Regions from separate parts of the Azonexus sp. MM2026_4 genome, predicted to be linked through region 1. Evidence: riboswitches for the same ligand, from Rfam matches in the RefSeq annotation. Region 1 holds a riboswitch; each other region holds the start of a gene.
The links. A riboswitch is a leader RNA that binds a small molecule or an ion and turns the genes downstream of it on or off. The one in region 1 is predicted to bind cobalamin.
Positions count from the first base shown of each region.

Region 2: it holds a riboswitch for cobalamin, as region 1 does, so the genes downstream of both, AC0KWY_RS00100 (ribonucleoside-diphosphate reductase subunit alpha) here and AC0KWY_RS13100 (TonB-dependent receptor domain-containing protein) in region 1, are expected to answer to the same signal.
Region 3: it holds a riboswitch for cobalamin, as region 1 does, so the genes downstream of both, AC0KWY_RS00085 (TonB-dependent receptor domain-containing protein) here and AC0KWY_RS13100 (TonB-dependent receptor domain-containing protein) in region 1, are expected to answer to the same signal.

Region 1 covers NZ_CM148380.1:2,767,916-2,775,720, forward strand. The annotation lists gene AC0KWY_RS13080 (cobyrinate a,c-diamide synthase) at 1-939, opposite strand, end outside; gene cobO (cob(I)yrinic acid a,c-diamide adenosyltransferase) at 939-1,529, opposite strand; gene AC0KWY_RS13090 (ABC transporter ATP-binding protein) at 1,534-2,307, opposite strand; gene AC0KWY_RS13095 (FecCD family ABC transporter permease) at 2,304-3,281, opposite strand; gene AC0KWY_RS13100 (TonB-dependent receptor domain-containing protein) at 3,288-5,117, opposite strand; cobalamin riboswitch at 5,223-5,428, opposite strand; gene AC0KWY_RS13105 (hypothetical protein) at 5,543-5,740, shown strand; gene AC0KWY_RS13110 (cell division protein ZapA) at 5,740-6,066, shown strand; RNA gene ssrS (6S RNA) at 6,091-6,270, shown strand; gene AC0KWY_RS13120 (EVE domain-containing protein) at 6,338-6,790, shown strand; gene AC0KWY_RS13125 (sulfite exporter TauE/SafE family protein) at 6,787-7,587, shown strand; gene AC0KWY_RS13130 (GntR family transcriptional regulator) at 7,594-7,805, opposite strand, start outside.
Region 2 covers NZ_CM148380.1:39,537-47,341, reverse strand. The annotation lists gene AC0KWY_RS00115 (ribonucleotide-diphosphate reductase subunit beta) at 1-854, opposite strand, end outside; gene AC0KWY_RS00110 (adenosylcobinamide amidohydrolase) at 871-2,493, opposite strand; gene AC0KWY_RS00105 (ABC transporter substrate-binding protein) at 2,552-3,361, opposite strand; gene AC0KWY_RS00100 (ribonucleoside-diphosphate reductase subunit alpha) at 3,471-6,236, opposite strand; cobalamin riboswitch at 6,395-6,591, opposite strand; gene AC0KWY_RS00095 (acyl-CoA synthetase) at 6,851-7,805, shown strand, end outside.
Region 3 covers NZ_CM148380.1:30,231-38,035, reverse strand. The annotation lists gene AC0KWY_RS00090 (sensor histidine kinase) at 1-1,145, opposite strand, end outside; cobalamin riboswitch at 1,303-1,509, shown strand; gene AC0KWY_RS00085 (TonB-dependent receptor domain-containing protein) at 1,613-3,475, shown strand; gene AC0KWY_RS00080 (DEAD/DEAH box helicase) at 3,512-7,717, opposite strand.

The DNA.
Region 1 (7,805 bases):
CGGCTTGCCGGCGTCGACATGGGCGTGCAACGCCTGCCACAGCCCAGCGTTGGCGCTCAGTGCGGCGGCGTGCAGTTCCGGGTAGCCGCCGGGCAGCCAGACGGCATCGCACTCGGGCAGTGCATCGCCGGCCACCGGTGAGAAGAAGCGCAGTTCGGCGCCAAGCCCTTGCAGAGTTTCCAGGTTCGCCGGGTAGATGAAGCCATAGGCGGCGTCGCGGGCGATGGCGATGCGCCGGCCGGCGAGCAGGGGTGGCAAGGTCGGCGGTGGCACTTCGGTGAAATTCACCGGTGCGGGCAGGTTGACCGTGGCACTGTCGGCGAGTGCGTCGGCCAGGCGGTCGAGGCGACTTTCCAGGTCGTCGATCTCGACCGCCTGGAGCAGGCCGAGGTGGCGTTCGGGCAGGCTGTCGCCGCTCTTCGGCAGGGCGCCGAACCAGCCCATGCCCGGCCTCAAGCTTTCCTGAAGCATGGCAGCATGCCGCGCACTGGCGACGCGGTTGGCGAGCACCCCGGCGAACGGCAAGCCGGGCCGGTAGGTGGCCAGCCCGTGGGCGACCGCCCCGAAGGTCTGGGCCATCGAACCGGCGTCGATCAACGCCAGCACCGGGATGGCGAAACGCTCGGCGATGTCGGCCGCCGACGGCTGGCCGTCGAACAGGCCCATCACGCCCTCGACCAGGATCAGGTCGGATTCCGCCGCCGCCCGCGCCAGCCGCCAGCGCGCATCGGCCTCCCCACACATGCCGAGGTCGAGGTTCTGGCACGGTTGACCGCTGGCGAAGGCATGAATCTGTGGGTCGAGGAAATCCGGCCCGCACTTGAACACGGTCACGCGCCGCCCCTGGCGCGCATGCAGGCGGGCCAGCGCGGCGGTGACGGTGGTCTTGCCCTGGCCGGAGGCGGGGGCAGCGACGAGCAGGGCGGGGCAGGCGGGCATCAGTATTCCAGTCCGGGCATGGCTTTCACGCCGGCCTGAAAGGCGTGTTTTTCCATGCCGATCTCGCTCACCGTGTCGGCGGCGTCGCGCAATGCCTGCGGGGCGGCACGGCCGGTGACGATGACGTGCTGCAGCGCCGGGCGCGAACGCAGTTTGGCGATCACCGCGTCGAGGTCGAGCCAGCCGTACTTGAAGGCGTAGGTCATTTCGTCGAGGACGACGAGGCCGATCTCCGGATTTTGCAGGTGACGGCAGGCGACTTCCCAGGCGGCCTGGGCGGCCTGGGCGTCGCGCTCCTTGTCCTGGGTTTCCCAGGTGAAGCCTTCGCCGCCGACGTGCCAGGCGACGTTCGGCTGCTGGCGGAAGAAGGCTTCCTCGCCGGTGTCCGAGCGCCCCTTGACGAACTGGACGACGCCGACCTTGAAGCCGTGGCCGAGCGCCCGGGCGACGACGCCGAAGGCGGCCGAGGACTTGCCCTTGCCGTTGCCGGTGTTGATCACCAGCACGCCGCGTTCCTGTTGGGCGGCGTCGATCTTGCCGTCGATCACGGCCTTTTTCTTCTGCATGCGTTGTTCGTGGCTGATCGTCATGGGCTTACTCCGGAATGAAACAGCGCTGGCCGTGGTCTTCGATCTGCCGCAGCCCGTAGCCGTAGAGTCCGGACAGCGTTTCCGCGGTGAGGATCGCGTCGACCGCGCCCTGCTCGCAACGGCCGTCGCCGTAAACCAGCAGCGCCCGGTCGCAGAAGCGGTGGGCCAGCGCCGGGTCATGCAGGACCATGACGACAGCGGCGCCGCAGTCGCGGGCGGTGCCGGCGAACAGTTCGAGGACCGCCATCTGGTGGTTGAGGTCAAGGTGCGACAGCGGTTCGTCGAGCAGGTAGAGCGGCGCCGCCTGGGTGAGCAGGGTGGCGATCGCCAGGCGCTGGCGTTCGCCGCCGGACAGCGTGTGCACCTGGCGCGCTTCCATGCCGGCCAGGCCGAGCGCCTGCAGCGCACCGCGCGCCAGTTCGGCGTCGCGCTTCGACTCCCAGTCCCAGCGGCCGAGGTGGGGATGGCGGCCGGTGAGCGCGGTTTCGAGCACGGTCGAACCGAACGGATCGTTCTGGAACTGGCCGAGCCAGGCTCGGCGCAAGGCCGCCTGGCGTGGCGGCAGCAAAGCGCAGTCCTCGCCGTCGAGCAACACGGCGCCGGCTTGCGGCGGGCGCAGTCCGGCCAGCGTGGACAGCAGCGTCGACTTGCCGGCCCCGTTGCGACCGAGGATGGCCAGGCTTTCGCCCGGCTGCAGGCTCAGGTTCAGGCGGTCGACAACGGTCTTGCCGCCGATATCGACGCTGAGCTGCCGAGCTTCGAGCAAGGGGGCGCTCACTTCGGCTGCCTCGACAGCAGGAAGAGGAAGACCGGCACGCCGATCAGCGCGGTGAGGACGCCGACCGGCAACTGCTGCGGGGCGATCACGGTGCGCGCCGCGGTGTCGGCGAAGACCAGCAGCGAACCGCCAGCCAGCACCGAGGCCGGCAGCAGCAGGCGCTGGTCGTTGCCGAGCGCCAGCCGCACCAGATGCGGCACGACCAGCCCGACGAAGCCGATCGAGCCGGCGGTGGTCACCGAAGCGGCGGTGGCCAGCGAGGCGAGCAGGTAGATGGCGACGCGCAGGCGGTCGATCGCCACCCCCAGCGCCTGCGCCTGCATCAGGCCGCGCGACAGCAGGTTGAGTTCGCGGGCGAAGGGCATGGCCGCCAGCAGCGCCAGCGCCAGGACCAGCAGCGGCGGCCACCAGGTGAAGGTCTGGCCGAGGTCGCCCATCAGCCAGAACAGCATGCCGTGCAGCTTGCTCTCTTCGGCAATCGACAGCATCAGCGCGATCAGCGCGCCGCAGCCGGCAGCGACGATGACGCCGGTGAGCAGCAGGCGGGTCTGCGTCCAGCTGCCGTCGCCGTGCGCCAGCCCGAAAACCAGGAACATGGCGCCGAAAGCGCCGGCAAAGGCCAGTCCGTCGACAGCCAGCAGCGGCAACCCGAGCAGCATCGCGAACATCGCGCCGACTCCGGCACCACCGGAAATCCCCAGCACATAGGGATCGGCCAGCGGATTGCGCAGCAGCACCTGCATCAGCGCGCCGGCCAGCGCCAGCAGGCCACCGCAGGCAAAGCCGGCGAGGGCGCGCGGCAGGCGCAACTGGACGACCACGTCGCCGGCCCCTTCGCCCTGGCCAAACAGCGCGGCGACGATTTCCCCCGGCGCCACGCGCAGGCTGCCGGCCGCCAGCGCCAGCGCAAAACTCGCCAGGCTAAGCAGGGCGAGCGAGGAAAGGATCAGGAAAGCGCGGCGACGGGTCGGCATGCGGACTTACTTCGGACTGTAGCGGATGCCGATGAAGGCGTTGCGTCCCGCCGTCGCATAACCGTCGGCGAGCGTGTAGTCGCGGTCGAACAGGTTGTTGATGCGGGCGAAGACGGCCCAGTCCGGCGAAAAACGGTAGGCGGCGTAAAGGTTGGCGAGAGTGTAGCCGCTCAGGCCGACGCGCGCATTCGATTTGTACTCGTAGCGCTTGCCGCTTGCCGTCAGCTCGACCCGCCAGTCCCAGTCGCCAACGCTGCGCGCCACCGCCGCCGCTACCGTGTGCCGGGCCCGACGCGGCAACTGGCGGTGGTTGCTGCGGTCTGCGGCGTCCAGCCAGTCGTGGCTGGCCTGCAGGTCGAAGCCGGCCAGTCGCCCCTGCCAGGCGAGCGTCGTTCCCTCGATGCGTGCGTTTTCGACGTTGGTCGGCTGATTCAGCGCGCCGACCTTGGTCCACACGATCATGTCCTCGATCCGGTTGAGGTACCAGGTCAGCGAGACATGCTGGGCACCGGTTTCGTAATGCAGCGCCGCTTCGCGGTTGCGCGACGACTCCGGGCGCAGGTCCGGGTTGCCGACGTAGCTGCCGCTCGCCGGATAGTAGAGTTCGTTGAAGGTCGGCGCCTTGAAGGCGGTGCCGGCACTCAGGCTGGCCCGCCAGTTGGGCGAGAAGCGGTAGCCGTAGGCGAGCGAGCCGGAAGTCTTGTCGCCGAACAGCGAATCGTCGTCGTGGCGAACCGACGCCTGCAGCCGGTGCGCGCCGAAGCCGCGGTTCCAGCCGAGCTGGACGGCGTCGTTGCGGCGCTCGTCGCGGGCATAGTTGCCGCTGGTGTCGATCTGTTGTTCGAGACGCTCGACACCGACCAGGAAATTGCCGAGGCTGCCCTGAATGTCGTGCTGCCAGGCGTATTGCCGCTGTTCGGTGTTGAAACGGCTGTTACGGATACCGTCCTTGAGGTTGCTGGAATCGTCGATGCTGCGGCCGACGCTGAGGCGACTGGTCCATTGCGCGCTCAGGGCGTTCTGCAGGACCAGACTGGCCGCGCCGTTGCGCGTGCTATTGACCCAGTTCACCTTGGCGCCGGAACCGTCGTAGCGACTGCGCCCCTCAGCATGCAGGACAGTCAGGCCGAGTTCGTGGCCGGGCGCGAACTGGTAGCCGAGGCTGCCGGCGGCCGCCCGGTTGCGGAAACCGTCGCGGTCGGGATTGGCTTTCGGGTCCTTCGGCTTGCTGTTGAAGCCGTCGCTCGCGTCTTCGCTCAGATTCAGCGCGTAGCGCCAGCCGCTCTGGCTGCCGGCCAACCCGGCGCTGGCCGAGCGGGCGCCGTCGCTGCCGCCGCCGGCCGCCACCGAGAACTGCAGCGGCCCGCTGCCACGCCGGGTAAATACCTGGACCACGCCGCCGATCGCATCGCTGCCGTAGAGCGACGACGCCGGCCCGCGGACGATCTCGATGCGCTCGATCTGCGCCGCCGGGATGCGCGACCAGGTCGGCTCGCCGGAAGTTGCCGAGCCGACGCGCATGCCGTCGATCAGCAGCAGGACGTGTTTGGGATTGGCGCCGCGGACGTACAAGTAGGACGCTGCGCCCGGACTGCCGTTGGCCGCCATCTGGATGCCGGGTTGCGCGGCGAGGATCTGTTCCAGGCTGGAATGGCCGGCGGCCTCGATCTCGGCGCGCTCGAGGACGGTCGTATCGGTGAGGACTTCGTCGGCACGCATGGCTTGGCGGGTGGCAGTGACGACGACATCGTCGAGGCTGACGGATTCAGCGCCGCCAGCGGCCGCGACGAAAGCGGCCGGTACCAGGCCGAGCAGGGGCCGGAAACGGATGGACATGGTTTTCCCTTTCCCGGCAGGCGTCCCCGCATGCCGGAATGCGTTGAAAAGGAAACGCACGGGCGGAGCGCAGGTCGAGAAACCGGCGCCACCACCCCGTGGCATTTCCGTGAGGCATGGCAGGCCGGTATCCGGGCTCGCAAGTCTTGACGCATCGCCTTCCCAGGTTTCCCCAGTGGCTTCGTGATACGCCCGCACTTGCTTACCGTTGCGGGGGCAGCAGCGGCTTGGTCTCGTTGGAGACGCACCGCTTTCCCGTTTAACCGTATGGAATGAATTCCGAGTACGGCACCTGACAAGCCGCGCATTCTACATCGCCGCTCCGAGCAGCGCGAGCCACGCCCCGGCGCCAAAGCAATAAATCACTTTGAAAATAGCCGCTTAGTCCTTGACCGGACTACATTTATCCCTCTATAGTGCGGCCCATGAATAGCGAACTCGAAGCGCTCGAAGCCAAGATCGATCAGGTCGTCGCCCTGGTGCACCAGTTGCGCGCCGAAAACGAAGTCTTGAAGAACCAGATCGCCGCTGCCGAAGCGGAACGCCTGCATTTGCGGTCGACCATGACGGCCGCCCGCGAACGCCTCGAAGGCCTGATCGAACAGATTCCCGAGGATGCCTGATGAGCGGCGAGCAGAATTTTCTCGACGTCAAGATCATGGGCCGCGAGTACCGCGTTGCCTGCCTGCCCGAAGAACGCGATGCCCTGCTGGCGGCGGTCAACATGGTCGACGGCAAGATGCGCGACATCGCCCAGCGCACGCGCAGCACCATCGCCGAACGCGTGGCGGTGATGGCGGCGCTCAACATCGCCCACGAGCACCTCGGCCAGCCCGTGCCGGAAGACAACCAAGAAACGGTTGCGTCGCCGGAAACGAAGCGTAGAATCGAAGTCATGGGAGCACGGTTGGATGCCGTGCTGGCACCCCAGCAGCAACTGGACTTCTGACCGGTTGCGGGGTGGCCCGCCGAGTGTCCCCTGCGGTGTTTGTTAAGGCCATATATTCCTTGAACCAATGCTGATTGGCATCGGTTGCGGACCAGAAACCCGCTGTTGTGCGCGCTCTTCGTCGAACGTGCCTGATGCGGAAGGGAAGCAGCCACTCTGAACCCAGGTTCAGGATGCCGGCCTGACGGCACTCGCGGGGGCTTTTTTTGACAGGTGGCAGCTGGTCTGCCACCTGTTTTCATTTTGTGACCGGAAGATGCAGTACTGGCTGATGAAATCGGAACCGGACGAGGTTTCGATCGACGATCTGGCGGCCGCGCCGCAACGCGCCTTTCCGTGGACCGGCGTGCGCAACTACCAGGCGCGCAACTTCATGCGCGACGCCATGCAGCCCGGCGACCTCGCCTTCTTCTACCATTCCGGCTGTGCCGAACCGGGCATCGCCGGCATTTGCGAAATCTGCTCGGACAGCTATCCGGACCCGACCCAGTTTTCCGCCACCGACAAGTATCACGACCCGAAATCGACACACGAACAGCCGCGCTGGTGGCTGCGCGACGTGCGTTTCGTCAGCCGCTCCCGGCTGCTCGGCCTCGGCGAGCTGCGCCGCCATCCGGAACTGGCCGGCATGCGCGTGCTGGCGCGCGGCAACCGGCTGTCGATCACGCCGGTGACGACGGCCGAATGGATCTTCATTAACCGCTTGCTGGAAACCGATACATGACGCTTTGGTGGCTCACTTATCCTCTGCTGGGAATTTTTGGCGGCTTTGTCGCCGGCCTGTTCGGCGTTGGCGGAGGACTGACGCTGGTGCCTTTCATGTACATGCTGTTCGTCGCCCAGGATTTCCCGCCCGCGCACGTGATGCATCTGGCGCTTGGCACCTCGATGGCGACCATTATGTTCACGTCGATTTCGAGCATGCGCGCCCATCATGCGCACGGCGCCGTGCGCTGGGACATCGTTCGGACGATGGCACCCGGCTTGGTACTCGGCACCTTCGGCGGCTCATTGGTTGCCGGCCAGGTACCAACCGGACCGATGACGGCGATTTTCGTCGTTATCGTCTATTACGCGTCCATCCAGATGATGCTTGATTTCAAGCCGCACGCCCATCGCCAGATGCCCAATGGCTGGGGGCGCTTCATCGCCGGGGGCGTTATCGGCGTCATCTCCAGTCTGGTTGCCGCCGGCGGCGGTTTCCTCTCGGTGCCCTTCATGCTGTTCTGCAACGTGGCGATCCACAACGCCGTCGGTACCTCGTCAGCGCTGGGTTTCCCGATTGCCGTCGCCGGGGCGCTCGGCTATCTCGTTGCCGGTCTGAGCGATAGCGGTTTGCCCGATTACACGGTGGGCTACATCTATCTGCCCGCCTTCATCGGCATCGTCGTCATGAGCATCCTGATGGCACCGGTCGGTGCCAGACTGGCGCACAAATTGCCGGTCAAGCAACTGAAACGGGCTTTCGGCGGTTTTCTCGCCTTGCTCGCCACCAAGATGCTGCATAGCCTGATCGGCTGAAACGGATCAAGTGCCGGCCTTGAAGTCGCGCAAGGTAGCGACAAGGTCGGCAAAGCGTTCGCCCTGGACCGTCACGTGGGCTCGCAATTGTGCCGAGGCGAGGTCGCTGTCCCCCTTGACTATGGCATCGACGATGGCCTGATGCTCGTTGAACGATGTCGCCATGCGATTCCTGACGCGCAGTTGCAGCCGCCGGTAGGGACGCAGGCGGCGGTGCA
Region 2 (7,805 bases), 1.9 Mb from region 1:
CGCAGCGCCTGCGGGTCGAGTTCCAGGCCCTCTTCCTTCAACAGTTCGCGCACGACGCGGATGCCGAAGGCGCAGTGCAGGACTTCGTCGCGCATGATGTATTGCAGTTGCTCGGCGGCGCCTTTCATCAGGCCGCGCCGTTGCAGCGCGAAAATGGGCGTGAAGCCGTTGTAGAACCAGCAGCCTTCGAAGATCACCGCGAAGAAGAAGTAGGAGAGCGCGAATTCGTGCAGGTTGGCGCGGTCGGTGAGGTCGAAGTCGGAACGCAGCACCTTTTCCAGCCGGCGGTTGGCGAGCGCGATCTTGCCGTGGATCTGCGGCACGACGCGGTAGCGGTTGTAGATTTCCTGCTGGTCGAGGCCGATGCTTTCGATGCAGTGCTGGTAGGTCCAGGTGTGCAGCGCTTCTTCATAGACCTGGCGGGCCTGGTAGATCTGCAGTTCGGGCGCGCTCATCTTTTCCATCACCGCCAGGCCGATGTTGCGCATGGCCAGGATGTCGGAGGTGGTCAGGTAGGCGAGCACGTTCTCGAAAACGTGGCGCTCGGCCGGGCTGAGTTTGTGATGGTAGTCGTGCACGTCCTGCGCCATGCTGATTTCGAGCGGCGTCCAGTGGTTGCGGTTGGCCTTGAGGAAAAATTCCCAGGCCCAGGGGTACTTGAACGGCGCCAGCTGGTTGATGTCGGCCTTGCCATTGACGATGCGCTTGTCGGCGGCGTTGATCGGCGCCAGCGCGGCGGCGGGCAAAATGCTGCGGTCGACCTCGATTTTTGGCGCAATTTTGGCGTTGACCGCAGGATTTTGCGGTGCGGCAGCGGGGGTTTCCCAGTCGTCGAAGCGGTAGGCAGCATTCATGGCATGAACCTCGTGGTCAGTCGGTGCGGACGGACCGGAAGCGCCGGTGGCGATCCCAGTCCACGTAGAAAATGCCACCCTCGGCGGCGGTGAAGGTGAAGACGCGGCGGCCGTCGATGGCGACGGCGCTCTCGCCGCGCGAGAAGTCGAGTTCCGGTTCCTTGCCGCCGCGATTGACGACGACCAGCGGCAGGCCGGTCTGGCGCGAGCGTTTTTCCCAGACGTCGCCCGGCCCCATGCCTTCGACCGGCGGCCAGTTGGCCGGCGAGAGCAGGATTTGCGCGCCGCGCGCGGCGAGCTGGGCGGCCGGTTCCGGGCGCCAGGCGTCGGCGCAGATCAGGGTGCCGACGCGCAGGCCATCGACCAGGAAAGGCTGCCCTTCCCCGCCGGCCACCGACCAGGCTTCGGCGCCGCCGACCGGGCGCTGCTTGCGGTAGCTGCCGAGCAGCTTGCCGCTGCGGTCGATGACGGCGACGCTGTTGTGCAGTTTCTTGGTTGTCGGGTCGCGCTCGGCAACGCCGACGAAGAGCGCGACGCCGTTGTCGCGGGCGACGGCGGTGAGGCCGTGCAGCCAGTTGCTCGGGAAGGGATGCACCCAGTCGCTGCCGATGCGTTTGGCGAAGTTGTAGCCGGTTTCGGCCAGTTCCGGCGTCACCACCCAGTCGGCGCCGTGGCGCACCGCGTCGCGGATGCCGGCTTCGATGCGGGCGCGGTTGCCGGCGATGTCACCGGGCACCGGGTCGAGATGGAGCAGCGCGATGCGCAGGTCGCTGGCGCGCTTGGCCGGGCCGACCGGGGCATCGCCATAGCGGCGCGCGCCGGGCAGGTAGTAGCCGTTCTGCTTGCCGAGCGCCTCGACCACCGCCGCGTAGGTGGCCTTGCCGATCAGCTCGCCGATGCGGCTGTGGCCGCCGGTGTAGGTGGCGCGCGGCGCGGCGTTGCCGGAAACGACGATGATGCTGTCGGTGCCGGTGCCGGTCGCCTGCACTTCTTTCGTATAGCTGCTCGCCACCTTGAGGTCTTCGAGCGCCGCCGTTTTGCCTTCGGTGACGGTGATCAGCGCGCGGGCGAGCGCTGCGTCGCTCAATTCGATATTGCTCAGCACCAGGATGTTGATGGTGCCGGCCGGCTTCTTCTCGTCGTCCAGACCTTCGATGTAGGCGCCGGCATCGACGCTGGTGCGGATGGCGTTGCTGCGCGCGCCGGCGGTGGCCAGCACGGTCACGGTCAGCGGTCCGTGGGAGCGCGTGACGACGGCGAGGTGGTCCATGTCGGCAGCCGTGGACATCTGCGCGACGGCGGCCGGCGGCAGTTCCAGCTGCGCCGCCAGCGCATCGCGCACACCCAGCGCGTAGCCCTTGCTGTCGCTGCCCAGGCGGTGCCAGAGGAAGGGATGGGCGGCATGGTTGATCGCCGCGCGGGCGCTGAGCATGCCGTCGCTGGTCGACAGCACCCGCCGCTCGCCGGCAAAGCGCACGAGCAGCGTCTTCTCCCACAAGCCGTCGCGCTCGCCACGGCGGACTTCGGCGCTGGCGGCGAGTTCGGCCGGCAGGTCGAGGTCGGCGGCCGGCACGATGGCGGACCGCGCCAGCAGCAAAACAAGCGCCGAACGCAGCAAAAGGGCGAGCAAAGGTTTCATTGCAATCTCTCGTGACACGAAAAGGCGGCAAGCTTAACCCTGGAAACCACCTTCGACCTCAAGCGCCGAACTCGGCCATCGTCCGGCGCAGCTCTTCCAGCCCCTTGAGCAGTTCCGGGCCGGGATGGGTGAAGTACTCGCCGGTGAGCGGCAGGATGGGGATGCCGGGTCTGGCGATGGCCGGGTTGCAACTGCCTGCCTTGTGGTCCTGTAGCGCGAAGAGCAGATCGGGCCGCCGTTCGCTGATCCAGGCCGCGACATCGCCCTGCGGCGTCCGCGGGTTGAAATTGCGTATCTGCTCGTGGTCGGCCACGACGTCGAAGCCGGCGGTGGAAAACACCTCGAACAGCGTGCTGCCGCGCCCGAAGGAATACGGCGCCTCGCCGCAGGCGGACAGGATCAGCACCCGGCGCTGGCGGCCATCGACGCGCGCCGCGGCCTGCCGCCAGTCGCGGGAAAACTGCGCGACGCGGCGCTCGATATCGGCCACCCCGGCCGCTTGCCCGACCTCGCGCAACATGGCCTCGACCCCCGCCATGCCGCGAAAGCCGCCCACCCGAACGGCCCGCGCGCCGGGCGGCGTGGCCGACTCGACGGTTGCCTCGGCGGTCCATTCGGAATAGATGACGACATCGGGCTCGAGATCGGCCATCGCCGCGGCGTCCGGGTCCTTGACGCCGCCGGTATGAGCCAGCGGCAGCCGGTCGTAACGGCTGACGCCGACGATGCAATCGCCCCGCCCCAGCCAGTCCAGCGCCCGGCTGATGTAGGGCGACTGGCTGATGATGCGCGGACAATCGGCCGCCTGGGCGAGATTGGCGAGCAGCGCCAGGGCGAGGGGTAGCCAGGTTTTGAAGGTAGTCTTCATTGGCGGGCCTCGCTGGACAGGTTGTGGCTACGGCCGCTCGCCTTCGCTCGCTTAACCCGGCGCGCCGGGTTAGCCTGCGCCGCAATCCGTCGAATAAGCTTGGCAGCATTCATTGGCAAGCCTCGCACTCCGGATTGTCAATCGAACAGAATTTCGGCGCCTCCTCCTGCACCACCGCATCGTCGCGCCCGCCGGACTTTTCCGCCTGGCTGGCGCCCAGCGTGCGCAGGTAGTAGGTGGTCTTGAGGCCGCGCTTCCAGGCCAGTTTGTAGATTTCGTCGAGTTTCTTGCCGGAGGGCAGCGCCAGGTAGAGGTTGAGCGACTGCGCCTGGTCGATCCATTTCTGGCGCCGCGCCGCGGCTTCGATCAGCCACACCGGGTCGATCTCGAAGGCGGTGGCGTAGCGGGCTTTGAGTTCGTCGGGCACGCGGTCGATGCGGGCGAGCGAGCCGTCGAAATACTTGAGGTCGGCGACCATCACTTCGTCCCACAGGTCGAGCGCCTTGAGGTCGCGCACCAGCGCTTCGTTGACCACGGTGAATTCGCCGGACAGGTTGGATTTGACGTAGAGGTTCTGGTAGGCCGGCTCGATGCTGGCGGAGACGCCGACGATGTTGGAGATGGTCGCGGTCGGCGCGATGGCGACGCAGTTGGAGTTGCGCATGCCGTGGCGGGCGATGCGTTGCTTGAGCGCATCCCAGTCGAGGCGGCTGTCACGGTTGAGTTCGACCGCTTCGCCGCGCCCGGCTTCGAGCAGCGCGATGCTTTCGTGCGGCAGGATGCCGCGATCCCACAGGCTGCCGGTGAAGCTGGAGTAGCGGCCGCGCTCCTTTGCCAGTTCGGTCGACGCCCAGTAGGCCTGGTAGCAGACGGCTTCCATGCTGCGGTCGGCGAATTCGACGGCTTGCGGCGAGGCGTAGGCGATGCCGAGTTGGTACAGGCAATCGGCAAAGCCCATGATGCCCATGCCGACCGGGCGGTGGCGCAGGTTGGCGTTGCGCGCCTTGGGCGTCGCGTAGAAGTTGATGTCGACGACGTTGTCGAGCATGCGCATGGCCGTCTGCACGGTGCGGGCGAGCTTTGCCTGGTCAAGCTGGCCGTCCTTCAGGTGCGCCAGCAGATTGACCGAACCGAGGTTGCACACCGCCGTTTCCGAATCCGAGGTGTTCAGCGTGATTTCGGTGCACAGGTTGCTCGAATGGACGACGCCGACGTGCTGCTGCGGCGAGCGCAGGTTGCAGGCGTCCTTGAAGGTTATCCACGGATGCCCGGTCTCGAACAGCATGGTCAGCATCTTGCGCCACAGTTGCACGGCCGGCACTTTCTTGTGCAGCTTCAACTGGCCGGCGGCAGCCTTGGCTTCGTAGGCTTCATAGGCTTCGACAAAGGCGCGGCCGGATTTTTCGTGCAGGTCGGGGACGTCAACCGGCGAGAACAGCGTCCACTCGCCACCGGCGATCACGCGCTGCATGAACAGGTCGGGAATCCAGTTGGCGGTGTTCATGTCGTGCGTGCGGCGGCGCTCGTCGCCGGTGTTCTTGCGCAGTTCGAGGAATTCCTCGATGTCCAGGTGCCAGGTTTCCAGGTAGGCGCAGACGGCGCCCTTGCGCTTGCCGCCCTGGTTCACGGCGACCGCCGTGTCGTTGACCACCTTCAGGAAGGGAATGACGCCCTGGCTCTGGCCGTTGGTGCCCTTGATCCGGCTGCCCAGCGCGCGCACCGGCGTCCAGTCGTTGCCGAGGCCGCCGGCGTACTTCTGCAACAGCGCGTTTTCCTTGATCGATTGGTAGATGCCGTCGAGGTCGTCGGCCACCGTGGTCAGGTAGCAGGACGACAGTTGCGAATGCAGGGTGCCGCTGTTGAACAGGGTCGGCGTCGAGCACATGAAGTCGAAGCTGGAAATCAGGTCGTAGAACTCGATGGCGCGCGTTTCGCGGTCGATTTCGTTCAAGGCCAGGCCCATCGCCACGCGCATGAAGAAGAGCTGCGGCGTTTCGATGCGGCGGCCGTCGATGTGCAGGAAATAGCGGTCGTAAAGCGTCTGCAGGCCGAGGTAGCCGAACAGCTGGTTGCGCTCGGGCTTCAACGCGGCGGCCAGGCGCTCCAGATCGTAATCGGCCAGGCGCGGGTCGAGCAGTTCGGCGGCGATGCCGCGGGCGATGAATTTCGGGAAATAGCCGGCGTCGACCGCAGGATTTTGCGCCGCCTCGGCGCCGACCGCCTCTTCGTTCAGGCTGGCCAGCAGCAGGCGGGCGGTGGCGTAGTCGTAGCCCGGTTCGCGCTCGATCAGCGTGCGCGCGGCCAGAATCAGCGCCTGCTGGACGTCGGCCAGGGCGACACCGTCGTAGAGGTTGCGCAAGGCGTGGTCGAGGATGCTGCGCGCCGACACCTGCTCGCCCAGCCCGGCGCAGGCGGACTCGCAGCGGCGCAATAGCGCCGCCACGTCGAGCGGCCGGCGTTCGCCGTCCACCGTCACGTGCAGTTGCGGCACGCCCTGCACTTCCGCCAGCGTGGCGCGCTCGCCGGCGCGGCGTTCGCGGTAGAGCACGTAGGCGCGGGCAACGTCGTGTTCGCCGGAGCGCATCAGCGCCAGCTCGACCTGGTCCTGGATGTCCTCGATATGCACCGTACCGCCGTCCGGCAGACGGCGGGTCAGCGAGCGGACGACGGCCTCGGTAAGCTGGGCGACGACTTCGCGCACCCGCGACGAGACGGCGCTCTGGCTGCCCTCGACGGCGAGGAAGGCCTTGGTCATGGCCACCGAGATCTTCTCGGCGTTGAAGCCGACGACGGCGCCGTTGCGGCGGATGACCTGGAGAGCCGCCGTGCTGTGGGCGGAAAGATCGGAAAGACGGGCTAGGACGTTGACGGACACGGCGATTCTCCGGCATGGGGGGCGGAGAACCGGGACAGCGTGCGCCGGGCAAGACGAACGCCGCCGCGGGCAAAACCCGTTGCGACCTGCGACTCACGAACGAAAACCGGCTGCGACACGCTCATACCTTTCGCCAGGGACACCCCGCCCCATCGTTGGTTGGAAGGACGTTGCGGCAGGTCTCCTGGCTCTCGGCTCAACGCTTTCCACCGCCTTCCCGGTACGAAACCAGTGGCAAAGATGGGCAGAAAGCTCGCCGATGACAGTTGCGGGGGCAGCCCCGGATTCAAGGTCACAGACCTTTCACCGGATTCCCTTTTGATCCCTTGCGGGAACCGTCAACGCGGCGAAGTCTAGCTTCGCGTCATTGCCGCGTCAAGGCGCGGACACCATATTTAGTGGCCAGCAAGGAAATTTCCACTAACTGTAGTAACCACTCCCAAAGCCATTACCGACCGCCATTTTACGTAATTTAATTCACAATGATTAACCGCAACAATTCGTTGTTTATTAACCGAATTTTTGCATTGCAACAATCGAGTCTGTTCCGCTATAAATCGCGTTTTACTAATTATTAATTTTTGCCAACCATCAACTCACGCAGGAGACAGCACGTGACCAACCCGTACGCCCATGGCCTCGACAAGAATCCGGCCAACTACATCCCGCTTTCCCCGCTCACCTTCCTCGAACGCTCGGCCTTCATCTACCCGAAGCGAATCTCGGTGATCCAGGGCGAGCAGCGCTACACCTGGAAGGACAGCTACGCGCGCTGTCGCCAGCTCGCCTCGGCGCTGCAGCAGCGCGGCATCGGCAAGGGCGACACGGTGGCGGCGATGCTGCCCAACAGCAACGCCATGTTCGAATGCCATTTCGGCGTGCCGATGAGCGGCGCCGTGCTCAACACGCTGAACACCCGCCTCGACGCCGAAGCGATCGCCTTCATGCTGAGCCACGGCGAAGCCAAGGTGCTGATCACCGACCCGGAATTCTCGCCCGTGATCAAGGACGCCCTGGCCCTGCTCGAAGGACCGAAGCCGCAGGTCATCGACAGCCTCGACCCCGAGTTCACCGGCGGCGAAGCGCTCGGCGAGATCGACTACGAAGCCTTCATCGGCAACGGCGACCCGGAATTCGCCTGGGAACTGCCGGCCGACGAATGGGACCCGATCACCCTCAACTACACCTCGGGCACCACCGGTAACCCGAAGGGCGTCGTCTATCACCATCGCGGCGCCTACCTGAACGCCGCTTCCAACATCATTTCCTGGGGCATGCCGCCGCACTCGGTCTATCTGTGGACACTGCCGATGTTCCACTGCAACGGCTGGTGCTTCCCGTGGACGCTGGCCGCCAATGCCGGCACCAACGTCTGCCTGCGCAAGGTCGATCCGGCGCTGGTCTTCGGCCTGATCAAGGAACACAAGGTGACCCACATGTGCGGCGCACCGATCGTCTACGGCATGCTGATCAACGCCCCGGCCGAACTCAAGGCCGGCATCGAGCAGACGGTCAACGGCCTGATCGCCGGCGCCGCGCCCCCGGCGGCGATCATCGAGGGCGCCCAGA
Region 3 (7,805 bases), 1.9 Mb from region 1:
GCGGCCATCGCCATGCGGCGGCCACGGGCGACGTGCAGCAACAGGCCGACCAGCAGGGTTTCCAGCACCAGCAGCCCGATCACGCCGACAATCTGCCAACGATAGGTTGCCCAGAGCGAAACGGGCCGATTGATGATCACGGCGCCGGCTGGCAGATCGTCCTCGCTGACGCCAAAACGCTGCATCACCGGATAATCGAAGATATCCTGGGTCGGCGTGGTCATGACGACGGGAATGCTGTCGGCCGGTGTCCCGTCGAGAATGCGTAGCGCCATGCCGGCCATCGTCCGCCCCTGCTCGGCGGCCGTGATGATGTGACCGCCCAGGGCGCCGGCATTGAGATGGAAGTCCCAGAACGTATAGGCGGGAAACGGACTGCCGGCGGTGATCCGGCTACCGTTCTCGGCCGGCGACAGGGCGCGGCCGCCCCCCTTGTCGCTCACCTGGCCGATCAGGAACAACAGGCTATCGGCGGGTAGCGCGGCGAGACGCCGGTGAACTTCCTCGATCGATGCATCCTTGAGCACGACGACATCGAAGCGCTTGCGCAGCTCGGGAAACACCGTTTGTTCGGCCACCTCGCCGATCCGCCTGCTGCTGGCGTCCGCCGTGGAAACGACGAAAGCCAGCGTGCGCACCCGCGGATGCACCCCGAGCGCCATGGCAACGGCATCGCCAATGGCGATTTCCTCGTTCACCCCAGTGATGTTGGCAACCCCCTCGGCCACCTCCGGGCGGAAATTGTTGTAGCCCCCGAAAACGATCGGCTGCTGCGGAAACAGGCGGGCACGATGACGGATCGCGAAATCGAAGGCGGCATTGTCGGCGACCACCACCACGTCGGGCGGGTATTCGGCGTACTTGACCGCCATCGCCTGCGCCAACGGCTCGATCTGCGCGCCGTAAGCGAAACGGCGGCTATCGAGATACTCGACGGAAAGCTCGATCTTCCTGCCGGAAGCAGCGAGGCGCGCCCGGAAAGCGTCCTCGATGCCGTCGCTCCAGGAATAGCCGCGATGGTAGGAATTGATGAAGAGGATGCGTGCCTCCGGCGTTCCCGCCGCGTTCGCGGCGCAACCCGCCATTCCCGCCAGCAAGACGAGGATGACGACGCACGAACGCAGGATGGCGGGAAGACCAGGCATGAGTTTGCTGAGTGATCAACGCTGAAAGGCATCATAGCGCACGATCCCGGACCTTTGTTTGCCGCCTTCCGTCTCACGTCGGCAGAATTGCAACGGTCGCGACAAGACCTTCGCCGGTTCCGCCCGCCCACCCGGACCAGGCGCCCCCGGCTCCGCTATAATCACGCCCGTTTCAGGTGCCGTGCGCGATATTCCTCGCCACGGTGAAACGGGAAAGCGGTGCGCCTCCGACGAGGCAATTCCGCTGCTGCCCCCGCAACGGTAAGCAAGTGCGGGCGCGCCATCGAGCCACTGGGTTTCCCCCCGGGAAGGCGGCGCGTCAAGACTTGCGAGCCCGGAGACCGGCCTGTGACGCAAGCGAAAGGACCACGGGGTGGTGGCGCCGGCTGATCCAGCCCAGTTTCCCCGTGCACTTTCTTTTCATCGCACACCGGCATGCGGGGACGCCTGCCGGCCAGGGGAAAATCATGCAAATCCGCCTCAAGCCCAGCGCAGCCCTTTTGCTGCCGCTCTTTGCCGGCAGCGCGCCGGCTGCCGCCGACCTCGGTACCGTTGTCGTCACCGCCACCCGTCAGGAAAACCGTGTCGCCGAAGTGCTCGCCGACGTTAGCGTCATCGACCGCGCGGAAATCGAACGCAGCGGCCAGGACACCGTCACCGAGCTGCTCGCCCGTCAGCCCGGCATCCAGACCGCGAGCAACGGCGGTCCCGGCACCACGACCAGCTTCTACCTGCGCGGCAGCAACTCGAACCAGACCAAGGTGCTGGTCGACGGCATCGCCATCAACTCGGCCGACCTCTCGGGCTCGCCGCTGCGCTTCCTGGCGCTGGCCAATATCGAGCGCATCGAGATCCTGCGCGGCCCGGCGGCCACGCTCTATGGCGCCGACGCTCTGGGCGGCGTGATCCACATCATCACCCGGCGCGGCGCGCCGGGCCTGCGCGCCGATGGCTACGTCGGCTACGGCAGCGACCATACCCGCGAGACCAGTGCCGGCGTCAGCGGCGGCGACGAACACTGGCGTTTCCGCGTCGAAGCCAACCACCGCGCCAGCGACGGCTTTTCGGCGCAGCGCCATGCCAGCAACCGCGACGCCGACGACGACGCCTACCGCAACACCGGCGGCAGTGCCGCGCTCTCCTTCATTCCCGCCGCCGGCCACGAGATCGGCGGCATCTGGCGGCGCAACGAGGGCCTCGTCCATTACGACAGCGGCAACCAGCCGGCGACCGGCAACTACGACGACCGCGCCCGCTTCACCACCGAGCAATGGCAGTTGTTCAGCCGCAACCGCCTGAGCGATGTCTGGACCAGCCGCCTGCAGTACGGCGAAGCCGAGGACCGCCAGAAATCCTATTACTGGGACGCCTGGGCCTGGCCGTTGCCGGTCGAGACGATCACCCGGCAGAACACGCGCAACCGGCAATTGAGCTGGCAGAACGACCTGACGCTGCCGCTCGGCAAGCTGCTGCTGGCGGCCGAACGCCAGGAGCAGGAAATCAGCCCCGACACCGGTTTTGCCCAGCGCCCGAAGGTCGACAACGACTCCGTCCTCGCCGGCTGGACCGCCAGCCTCGGCGACCATAGCTGGCAGCTCAACGCCCGCCGCGACGATCATTCCGAATTCGGTGGCGAAACCACCTGGGGCGTCGCCTACGGCTACCGCCTGAGCCGCGAACTGCGCGCCCACGCCAGCTACGGCACCGCCTTCAAGGCGCCGTCGGTGTACCAGTTGTTCATGACCTCGCCCTGGGGCAACGGCAATCCCGACCTCAAGCCGGAGAAATCGCGCAATCGCGAGATCGGGCTGAGTTGGGACAACGGCGTGCACGCACTGAGCGCCACCTGGTACCACAACCGGGTCAGCAACCTGATCGACTGGGTTTCCGATCCGGTCACCTGGATCGGCACCTACGAGAACGTCGACAAGGCCCGCCTCGAAGGCGCGACGCTGACCTACGCCGGCCGCTTCGGGCAATGGAACCTGCGCGCCAGCTACGACTGGCTGGATGCGAAGAACACCAGCAACGGTTTCGAACTGGGCCGGCGCGCCCGCGACAAGGCGATGCTCGGCGTCAGCCGCAACTGGGGGCCGCTCGAAACCGGCGTCGAAGTGCTGGGTGTCGGCAAGCGCTACAACACCAATACCGAAACCGGGCGCATGGGCGGCTACGGTCTGGTCAACCTGACCGCGCGTTACGCGATCACCGGCGAACTGGCGGTCGAGGCGCGCCTGAACAACCTGTTCGACAAGAAGTACGAAACCGCGCTCGGCTACAACACGCCCGGCATGAACGCCTTCGTCGGCCTGCGCTACAGCCCGAAGTAAGGAAACCGGCGGCGGGATTCCCGCCGCCCCCGCCCCCTACTCGCCCCGGATCAGCGCCACCAAGTCTTCCGTCGACGGCAGCGTTAACGCGTCACCCTCGTCGAGGATGCTGTCGGCCAGCGCCCGCTTGTCGTGGTGCAGGTTGACGATGCGTTCCTCGATGCTGCCCTTGCTGACCAGACGATAGACGGTGACCGGCCGGAGCTGGCCGATGCGGTGGGCGCGGCCCATCGCCTGGTCCTCGGCGGCCGGGTTCCACCAGGGGTCGGTGATCACCACGTAGTCGGCGGCGGTCAGGTTGAGGCCGAAGCCGCCGGCTTTCAGGCTGATCAGGAAGAGGTCGCTGTCGCCGGCCTGGAAGGCGGCGACGCGCTTGCTACGTTCGGCGGCCGGCGTCGCGCCGTCCAGGTACTGGTAGCTGATGCCGGCGGCGTCGAGCGGCGCGCGCAGGATCTGCAGGAAATCGACGAACTGGCTGAAGACCAGGGTCTTGTGCCCGTTGGCGGTGAGTTCGGCGGCCAGTTCGGCGAAGGCCTGCACCTTGGCGCCGACGATGCCGAATTCCGGGCTGACCAGGCGCGGATCGCAGGCGGCGCGGCGCAGTTTGGTCAGTTGCGCCAGGATGTTGAAACGCGCCTGCCCGGCCTGGGCATCGAGCGTCCCGACCTCGTCGATCGCTTGTCGGCGCAGCGCTTCGTAGTGCGCCGCCTCGGCGGACTCCGGAGCGACCGAGAGGATCAACTCGGTACGCGGCGGCAAATCCTGCAGCACCTGCGCCTTGGTGCGGCGCAGGACGAAGGGACCGATCAGGCGTTTCAGGACGTGCTGGGCGTCGCGGTCGCGGTTGCGTTCGATGGGCCCGGCGAAGCGTTCGTTGAAGCGGCCGCTGCTGCCGAGCAGGCCGGGGTTGGCGAAGCGCATGATCGACCACAGTTCGGCCAGCCGGTTTTCCACCGGCGTTCCCGAGAGGGCCAGACGGAAATCGGCCGGCAGTTCGAAGACCGCCTGCGAACGCTTGGTCGCCGCGTTCTTGATCGCCTGCGCCTCGTCGGCGACGACGGTGTGCCATGAACGGCCGGCAAAGCGTTCCTGGGCCAGTTGCAGCAGCGTGTAGGAGACGATCAGCACGTCCTGCGGGCCGGCTCCGTCGATCAACTGCTCGCGTTCGCTGTCGCCGGCCTCGCTGTAGATGCGAGTGTTCAGGCTGGGCGCGAAGCGCAGCGCCTCGGCCAGCCAGTTGCCGCACACCGAGGTCGGCGCGATGACCAGGGTGGCGCCGCCCGCTGCCCGTTCGAGCATGACGGCGAGCGCCTGCAGGGTCTTGCCCAGCCCCATGTCGTCGGCCAGGCAGCCGCCCATGCCGGCGGCGGCGAGGCGCATCGCCCACTGATAGCCTTCTTCCTGGTAAGGACGCAGCTCGGCCTGCAGGGATTTCGGCAGCTTCGGCAGGATGTTCTGGGCGGCGCGCAGGCGGTCGATCGCCTGGCGGAAATCGGCGCCGGCCTCCAGCCCGGTGCCGTCGAGCACGTCGTCGAGCCAGGCGGCGGCGATTTGCGGGACCTTGCTGCCGTGCTTGTCGACTTCGCCGACCGCCGCCAGGTCGAGCAGTTTCTGTTTCAGCGAGCGAGTCAGCGCCGCATAGACGCCGTCGCCGATCGGGATGAAGCGGCTCCGTCCGCGGGCGGCGGCAAGCAAGCTTTCCAACTGGACGACGAGGCCTTCATCGAGCGCGGCCTGGCCGGCGACGCGGAACCAGTCGCGCTCCTTGTTGACGGTGATGCCGAGCTTGCCGGGATCGACGCTGATGACGCGGACGCTCTTGCCCTTCGGCCAATCGACGGCGGCGATGCCGGCTTGCCCCGGCAGCCCCTCGACCAGCCCGAGCGCCTGCTCCGGGTCTTCGATCAGCCACTCGCCGGCCGCGGGATCGCCGATCTCTTCAAGGTAAGGAAAAGCGTCGAGCAGACTTTCGAGATGTTTCCTTTCCGCCGCCAGGTCCCGCTCGGCGCCCAGGGTTTCGCCGCCGATCGCCGCCATCAGCCGGACCCGGCCGCTGCCCACCGGCAAGCGCGGCCCCTCGGCGCCGAAGGGAGCGGCGACCAGACGCAACGACAGCGCTTCGCCGACCGGCGCCAGTTCCGCCCGCAGGCGCGTTTCCGCCGCGATCTGCCGCGAAGCCTGCGCCGCATCGGCCTGCACCTGGAAATGCCCGGCCAGCGCCTGCAAGGTCTTGTCTAGTTCGGCCTGCGCCCCCTCGGCCTTCGCCGGCACCGCGAAGCGCCCGGACACCAGTTGCGCGGCGCGTTTTTGCGCCGCCGTGTAGCGCACCAGCCGGACGCGCTGCGCGCCGTCCGGCAACAAGGTGATCAGGCGCAGCGCCTCGGCGTCGCGTTTGGCTTCCGCATCCAGGTAATAGCTGTCGGTATCCTCCGCGCGCAGGGGCGGGTTGATGCGCATGACGATCTTCTCGCCCTGGCGGACAGCTTCGAACTCGGGCGGCGTTTCGACCAGATCGACCAACTGCCCCGGCGCTTTTTCCAGGGCCACCGCCGGGTGGCCGACCAGGGCGCCAATCGCAGCGGCCAGATCGATATTGAAACGCTTGGCGTAATAGCGATCGGCGCGCAGGCAGCGGGCGACGCGGGCGTCGGCCGGCGGCAGCGCCTGATTGGCCGCCAGGCGGCCGAGCGGCAGCGCCTTCGGCGTGCTCCAGCCGCGGCTGCCGCGTTTCTGCTCAAGGGGCTTGATGTCGAGCAATTCGCCCTGCTTGCCGATGCTCAAGGTCCACAGGATGCGGGTCTTTTCGGCGTCGTCCTTGCCCTTGGCGGCGGCGGCGCCGTCGCCCGCCAGCGCCTGGAGGGCGCCGAGCACTTCGCGCCAGCGCTCGCCCTTGCCGGCGACAAAGAATCCCGCCGGCGGCTCGTCGCCGCCAAGCACGGCTTCGGCGGCGTCCAGCATCGCGAGCAGGCGCTTGAATCCGCACTCCTGCAGACGGCGGCGCAGACCGTCGAAAACCAGCGCCTTCTTGTTGCCGGCCTTGGCCACGCCCAGCGCCTCCGTGCCGACCCAGGCGGCCAGCATGACCTTCCAGAAAAGTACCAGAAAATATTGCTCGTAGCCGTTGTCCTGCAGCGAAAACGCGCCCGGCACCAGGGGCGCGTTGCCCAGTCGGGCGTCGATGGCATTGACCCAGCGCCCCCAATCGTCGTGCGCGCTGGGCGTTCGCGTGCCGGCTTCGCCGACGCAGAATTTGCGCGCCAGTTCGAGTTGCTTCGGACTCCCTTGCGCCAGCAGGGCGAGTGGGTAAAGCCAGGCGACCGAGTCCGGAAATACCCGTTTGCGCACCCCCATCTCGGTCTGACCGCGCTTGAGGGCAAGCTCGAAGGCCTGTTGCCCGCCCGCCCATTGGCCATCGGCAATCAGCTTCGCCGCCCGCAGGACATCGCAACCGGCACCGTCGATACCGTGCAGCGCCTGCTCGAGCAAGGCCGTATCGCCGCGCTGCAGCGCGAGATCGGCGAGCGCCATGCGCAGGTGGGGAGCCAGGCTATCCGGCCGGGACTGCAATCGCGCATAGGCCCAGTTGACGACCGGCAGGAAAGCACTCGACCAAAGCTTGCTGAGCGAAATGACCGCCCGGTTGGCCATTTCGGATTGCCAGTAGGGATCGAGGCGTTCGAAACTCTCGCCATCAAAGGGCAATAGAACCGCCTCCGCCGCCAGTTGCCACCAGCTCTGCTCCTCGTTGAGCACATTGGCCAGCGGCGCGATCTCTTCCCGCCCGCCCCCCGCCAACAGCATGGCGCGCAGCAGGGCAATGCTGCCAAACGGTTTGCCACGAAAGCTGTTGAACCACGGCCGGCGCAAATCGAATTGATGGACGCGGCAGACCAGTTCGACCACTCGCCGCGCTCCCTTGAGTTCGAGCAGTTGCCGGTAGAGCGGAACGCGCAGGGAATCGACCAGCCGGAAATAACCGGGGCGTTGCGCGTTTTCGTCAAGCAACTGGCGCTGATTCAGTTCCTGGAACGCCGTCCTGACCTGATCGCCGGTGAAATTGCGTCCGGCCGCATTCTTGAACTCCAGCAGCGACAGCAGCTCATGGACCTGGGTTCGGGTGCAGTACGACCACAGCAGCGCCCCCGCCAGGGCCACCTTGTGGGTGTCGGGGGACAAGCCCTGCATGTCGAATGGCGGGGCGGTGTCGGTCATCGGCGGCAGCGGAAAAAGATCGTCGGTCATAGAAGTGACAGGAGGAAAGGGCGAAAAAGCCGACGCCAAACCGCGAGTATTTTCGCACCGAACACATACCGTCAACGAGAAACCGCCA